Regions from separate parts of the Cupriavidus sp. Agwp_2 genome, predicted to be linked through region 1. Evidence: riboswitches for the same ligand, from Rfam matches in the RefSeq annotation. Region 1 holds a riboswitch; the other holds the start of a gene.

Region 1 (3,286 bases):
GCGGCCTCGTTCACGGCGATCACTTCGCCGGCCACCGGGGCATAGATGTCGGAAGCGGCCTTCACCGATTCGACCACTGCCAGCGCGTCGCCGGCACCGACCGACTTGCCCACTTCGGGCAGTTCCAGGAAGACGATGTCGCCCAATGCGTCCTGTGCGTGGTCGGTGATGCCGATGGTGAGCGTGCCGTCGGCTTCGACGCGCACCCACTCATGCGATTCGGTGTATTTGAGGTCGGCGGGGAAATTCATGAAGGTTCTCCGGATTCAGATCTGTTTCTTGTTGGGTGATGCCTGCCCGGCAACGCTGCCGGCAGGCGAGGGCGACCGTTGGGTGAGCGGGTGTTTCCCTTAGCTCACGAGTGCCTTGCCATTACGCACAAACGGCAGTTTAACCACAGTCGCGTTGAGTTTGCGGTCGCGGATCTCCACCTGCACCGTGTCGCCGACATTCACGCCTTGCGGCAGGCGTGCGAACGCGATCGATTGCGACAGTGAGGGGCTGAAGGTGCCGCTAGTGATTTCGCCGTCACCGGCGGGGGTGATGACCTTCTGGTGGGCGCGCAGCACGCCGCCTTTATCACGCAGGATGAGGCCAAGGAACTGCTGGCGAGAACCGGCGGCGGCCAGCGCCCCCTTGCCGGTGAAGTCGCGTTCGCTCTGCAGGTCCACAGTCCAGGCCAGGCCGGCGTCCAGCGGCGAGGTGCTGATGTCCATGTCCTGGCCGTACAGGTTCATGCCGGCTTCCAGGCGTAGCGTGTCGCGCGCGCCCAGGCCGGCCGGGCGCACGCCCGCGGCATTCAGCTTTTCCCACAGGCCGGCGACGCTTGCGGCCGGCACCACCAGCTCGAAACCGTCTTCGCCGGTGTAGCCGGTGCGCGCGACCATGACCTCGCCCAGGGCGGGATCCTGGACCACGACAGCGTTGAAGGGCTTGAGCGCATCGGAAGGTTGGGTCGACGGGAACGTGCTCCACACCTTGGCGCGGGCGTCAGGGCCCTGGACTGCGACGATCGCCAGCGGCTGCACGCCCGCGGGCGCGACGTCTTCACGACGCGGGGTGATGGTCACGCCGCTGCCGGTGGCGTCATTGCGCGCGCGGATCCAGTCGATATCGCCGACCGCGGTGCCGGCGTTGACCACCAGGCGGAAACGGTCCTCGGCAAAGAAATAGACGATCAGGTCATCGATGACACCGCCTTTCTCGTCCAGCATGCACGAGTACAGCGCCTTGCCGGGCGTCTGCAGCTTGTCGACGTTGTTGGCCAGCAGGCCGCGCAGGAAGGTGCGGGTATTGGGGCCGTTGAGATCGACCACGCACATATGCGACACGTCGAACATGCCGGCGTCGGTGCGCACGGCGTTGTGCTCTTCGATCTGGGAGCCGTAGTTGACCGGCATGTCCCAGCCGCCGAAGTCGACCATGCGGGCGCCGAGGGCGCGGTGGATGGCGTTGAGGGGCGTGGCCTGGAGCGTCATGGAATCCTCGGGGGCAATGTCGGGTTGCGAAAACAAAAAAGGGTCATCCGCCGCAACGATCGCCATGCCAATAGGCAAGCAATCCGCTGCGGCGGATGACCCCTCTGTCCTCGATACCTGAGAGATTACGAGGCGGATTCGTTGAACCCCATCCTCGCGCGCCCCTTCGGTGGGCACGCTCGCCACGAATGGCGGGTGCCGCTCTCCAGAGTGCGGCATGCATCGTGTGCATGTTGCATGCCGATCCGAACGGTCCGTGGTGCCTGAGAGTTTTCGGGTGATACCCCTTCGGCGGCGCAGTTCTGCGCGCTCTCCCGGTCGGATGCGCGCAATGTACGGGAGGCCCCGGCCTTTGTCAAACCAAGCCGGACGGCCGCCCGGCGGCTGTACCCGTTCCTGCGCCCCGCCGCCAGGGGCGTGAAGCCGGGTCTGGCGAGAGGCTTACTTTTTCTTGTCGTCGGTCACGACATTACCGATCACGCCGCCCACGGCCGCGCCGCCCAGCGTACCCAGTGCGCTGCCCTCGGTCAGGACGGCGCCGCCCACGGCGCCCGCACCCGCGCCGATGGCGGTGTTGCGTTGCTTCGGGGTCATGTCCGCGCAACCGGCGAATGCCGCGACCATCGCGCCGATCAGGGTCACTTTGGTCAATGTCTGCAGGGTTTTCATTGTTGGCTCCGAGTGATGGATATTGCATGTCCGAGACACGCCTGGACATAACAGTTAGAGCCTGGTGCACGTTCATTGGCTCCGGCCTTTACGAAGTGTTACGCCAGTGACACAACGAGGGCCGACGATGCGGCAGGCGCTGACTGACCGGCCAGGCCCAGCGTGTTAGCATCGAAAGCTTTGCCGCCGGGCACGTGTGCTGCCCATGGCGCGCGCCTCGTACGCCCCATTCATTCGCCCCATTCCGCTTCATTTCCCGAGCGCCTTTCACATGAGCCACGGCCTGAATTCCGCCCAATCCGAAGCCGTCCGCTACCTGGACGGCCCCTGCCTGGTGCTGGCCGGGGCGGGCTCCGGCAAGACCCGCGTCATCACGCAGAAGATCGCGCACCTGATCGAGGACAAAGGCTTCGAGCCGCGCCATATCGCCGCCGTCACCTTCACCAACAAGGCCGCCAAGGAGATGCAGGAGCGCATCGGCAAGCTGATGGAAGGCAAGACCACGCGCGAAGGCAAGCGCATCCCGCTCAAGCAGCTGACGGTCTGTACCTTCCACTCGCTGGGCGTGCAGATCCTGCGCATGGAGGCGGAACACGTCGGCCTGAAGCCACAGTTCTCGATCATGGATTCGGACGACTGCTTCGGCCTGATCCAGGAGCAGCTCGGCACCACCGACAAGAAGCTGATTCGCGGCGTGCAGAGCACGATCTCGCTGTGGAAAAACGGCATGATCGATCCGGAGGCCGCCATCGCGCAGGCCGCCAATGCCGACGAGCACCAGGCCGCGCTGGTCTACCGCAACTACGTCGCCACGCTGCATGCCTACCAGGCGGTCGACTTCGACGACCTGATCCGCCTGCCCGCGGAACTGTTCGCGCGCAATGAAGCGGTACAGCTCAAGTGGCAGAACCGGCTGCGCTACTTCCTGGTCGACGAATACCAGGACACCAACGCCTGCCAGTACCAGTTGCTCAAGCTGCTGGCGGGCGGCTCGCACCTGCGCGCGCCGGCCTTTACCGCGGTGGGCGACGACGACCAGGCCATCTACGGCTGGCGCGGCGCCACGCTGGATAACCTGCGCGGGCTGCAGACAGATTTCCCCAACCTCAAGGTCATCAAGCTGGAGCAGAACTATCGCT
Region 2 (3,286 bases), on a different replicon from region 1:
GGGTAGCGGTAGGCCTGGCCGAGCGACAGCCGGCCCAGCCAGTCCTGGCCGATGGCTTTTTCCAGCGCCAGCTTGGGCGACCAGTTGGACTCGCTGCGCACCGGGTATGCGACATTCACGCCCGGCTGGCTGCGGCTGCCGTCATAGGCGCGCCAGTGTTCCCAGCGCACGCCCGGGATCAGCTTCCAGTCCTCGGCGAAGTACCACGCGTCCTGCGCATACAGCGCCTGCGTCTCGGTCTTGCCGGCAAAGGCGTTGTTGAAGGCGGAGATGGTGCCCGCCTGCCAGTCCGAGGTGTTGTAGGTGGTGTTGCTGAGCCGGTAGTTGTCGTAGTGGTAGCCGAAGGTGACCCAGTGGCCGCCCTTGAGCTGCTGCGGGCGGTAGTCGGCCTTCAGGTCGAGCGTGCGCCAGCCGGTGCCGTCGCCATAGGTCACCGTGCCCGGGCCATTGCCCGCAGTACTGGCGGTGCGGCTGATGTCCTTGCTGACGTCGAACAATGACGCCACGCCGGAGAAGTTCCACCCGGTCTCGTTGCGCGTGCGCAGCGACAGGCCATACAGCCAGCGCGCGTCTTCGCCGTTGCTCGGCGCAAACGCGTTGGCGGGGATCACGTAGCGGAAGCCGCCGATATTGACCGGGCCGCTCGACACCACGTTGCCGTTGGCATCGCGCAGGTAGCTGGCGGTGGTGCTGGAGCGGTCCTGCTGCCAGTAGGCGGCAGTAAACTGCGCCTGCAACGTATTGGTGATGTCGTAGCCGAGCTTGACCTTGAGCTGGTCCTGCACGGTATGCGTGACGCCCTCGCTGTTGACGCCCATCACGGTGCGATCGGCGCCGGTCTGGTCCTGGTCGAAATAGGCGCCGGTGACCGGCTTGTCGGCCGAGCTGGCGCGCACGTTCGAACGCGCCGCGGTATAGAAGCTCAGCGGCTGGCTCTTGCTGTCCTGCCGATCGACGCTGACCAGCCACGAAAACGGTCCGACGCGGTCGCCTACGTAGGCGTTGGCGTGCACGCCGTTGAAATTGTCGTGCGTGCCATACAGGTTGAAGCGCTGCGTGAACAGCTGCACGCTGGCATCGCCTTCGAACTTCTCCGGCGTGCGCGTGCTGATCAGCACGGTCGCGCCCAGCGAGTTGCCGGGGTACAGCGCCGAATACGGGCCATACAGCACGTCTACGCGCTCGATCTCGGCGGCATTGACCAGCGACCAGCGCGGCGGGAAGGTGAAATCGGAGCCCAGCAGGTTGGACAGCAGCAGGCCGTCGGCATAGACCAGCCCGCGCGCCGACTGGCGCGAGCTGGTGCTGCGCACCGAGATGATCGAATTCATATCGCCGATGAAGCGCTTGCGCACGGCGAGGTTGGGCGCGTACTTGAGCGCGTCTTCGGTGTTGACGACGTTGAAGTCCGCCATGCGCGCGGCGCTGATGCCGTAGGCGGGCGATGGCGTATTGGGCGGCGTGGCGGGCGTTTCGCCGCGCTCGGTCCTGGCCGAGACCACGACTTCCTGCAACGGTTGCGGCGCGCTGACGGGTCCATCCGCCTGCGCGCCGGCGATGCCGGGGCCCATCAGCGCGGCCGAAGCGGCCAGCGCAATCCGATTTCTTGTCACTGAAATACCTTTTCTGTTCTTCTGGCTCGCCCGACCGGTGCGCCGTATCCGGCTCGTGGTACGGCGCACTTCCTCCGCGTAGCGAGTGCTGACATTCTAGGTGGCGGGATGGATTGCCGCAGTGCGACATAGCGCCGCGCCAGAACGGAAGTGACTCGACCGCCCATGCGGGGGCATCAAGTTCTATACGCGTTTACCCGCATACCCACATGCGGCCTTTGTCTCTAGATTTGCCCGGATTGGCGTTCGCGCCAACGTGATGCTGGGAGAGACTGATCCGGCGGCAGCCGCCGCGGACAGCGCCGAAGGAGCAACCGCCCCGGAAACTCTCAGGCAAAAGGACCGGTATCACGCGTCACAGCACTCTGAAGAATGCCGCCATCGTCAGCCGGCATACCGAAGGAGCAAGCGGCCCTCGCCACCGGTACTACCGGCACCCCGGTGACTGTCGTGAATCTCTCAGGTCAGGAACAGAGGGGGCGTCCGCTACGCATGTCGCGTACGGGCTCCAATCCCGACGTTTCTGGACTGCCAGATCATGAAGACAATCGCCGTCATCGGCGGTGGCATCACCGGTGTCACCACGGCCTACGCGCTCGCCCGGCGCGGATTCTCCGTCACCCTGTTCGAGCGGCACCGCTACGCCGCGATGGAAACCTCGTTCGCCAACGGCGGACAGCTGTCCGCCTCCAACGCCGAGGTCTGGACGCACTGGTCCACCATCATCAAGGGCCTGAAGTGGATGCTGCGCAGCGATGCGCCGCTGCTGGTGAACCCGCGCCCGAACTGGCACAAGCTGAGCTGGTTCGCCGGGTTCATTGCCTCGATCCCGCACTACCGACGCAACACCATCGAGACCGCGCGCCTGGCCATCGCGGCGCGCGAGCACCTGTTCGCGTGGGCGGCGCAGGAAGGCATCGACTTTGACCACAAGCGCGAAGGCATCCTGCATATCTACCGCGACAAGGCCGGTTTCGAGCATGCGGGCCGCGTCTCGGCGCTGCTGGCACAGGGCGGGCTGGAGCGCCGGGCGGTGACGCCGGCGGAAATGCGCGCGATCGAGCCGACGCTGGCCGGCACGTACTACGGCGGTTATTTCACCGAAAGCGATTCGACCGGCGATATCCACAAGTTCACCAGCGGCCTGGCCGCCGCCATCGAACGCATGGGCGTGCGCTGCCGCTACGGCGAGGACGTGCGCAATGTCACCACCGATGGCCGCAGCGCCCGCGTCACGGTTCAGGAAGGCGCGGAAAGCACCACCTCGACCTTCGATGGCGCGGTGATCTGCGCCGGTACCGTGAGCCGCGCGCTGGCCGCCGGGCTGGGCGACCGCGTCAACATCTATCCGGTCAAGGGCTATTCCATCACCGTCAACCTGGACGACGCCGCCAGCCGCGCCGCGGCGCCAACCGTCAGCCTGCTCGACGACGAGACCAAGCTGGTCACCAGCCGCCTCGGCGACGACCGCTTCCGCGTGGCCGGCACCGCTGAGTTCAACGGCTTCAACCGCGACATCCGCGCCGACCGCATCCGGCCGCTGGTGGAATGGGTGCAGCAGTGCTTCCCGGGCGTCAGCACGCGCAGCGTGGTGCCATGGGCGGGGCTGCGGCCGATGCTGCCCGACATGCTGCCGCGCGTGGGCCGCGGGCGGGCGCGCTGCATCTTCTACA

Evidence for each region. A riboswitch is a leader RNA that binds a small molecule or an ion and turns the genes downstream of it on or off. The one in region 1 is predicted to bind glycine.
Region 2: another riboswitch for glycine. It lies ahead of LPA45_RS24800 (D-amino acid dehydrogenase); the one in region 1 lies ahead of gcvT (glycine cleavage system aminomethyltransferase GcvT).

Annotation. Positions count from the first base shown of each region.
Region 1 is NZ_CP088083.1:3,648,758-3,652,043, reverse strand. It holds gene gcvH (glycine cleavage system protein GcvH) at 1-251, opposite strand, end outside; gene gcvT (glycine cleavage system aminomethyltransferase GcvT) at 351-1,478, opposite strand; glycine riboswitch at 1,573-1,697, opposite strand; glycine riboswitch at 1,719-1,805, opposite strand; gene LPA45_RS17150 (glycine zipper 2TM domain-containing protein) at 1,920-2,147, opposite strand; gene LPA45_RS17145 (UvrD-helicase domain-containing protein) at 2,419-3,286, shown strand, end outside.
Region 2 is NZ_CP088084.1:1,562,508-1,565,793, forward strand. It holds gene LPA45_RS24795 (TonB-dependent receptor) at 1-1,613, opposite strand, end outside; glycine riboswitch at 1,867-1,968, shown strand; glycine riboswitch at 1,969-2,097, shown strand; gene LPA45_RS24800 (D-amino acid dehydrogenase) at 2,152-3,286, shown strand, end outside.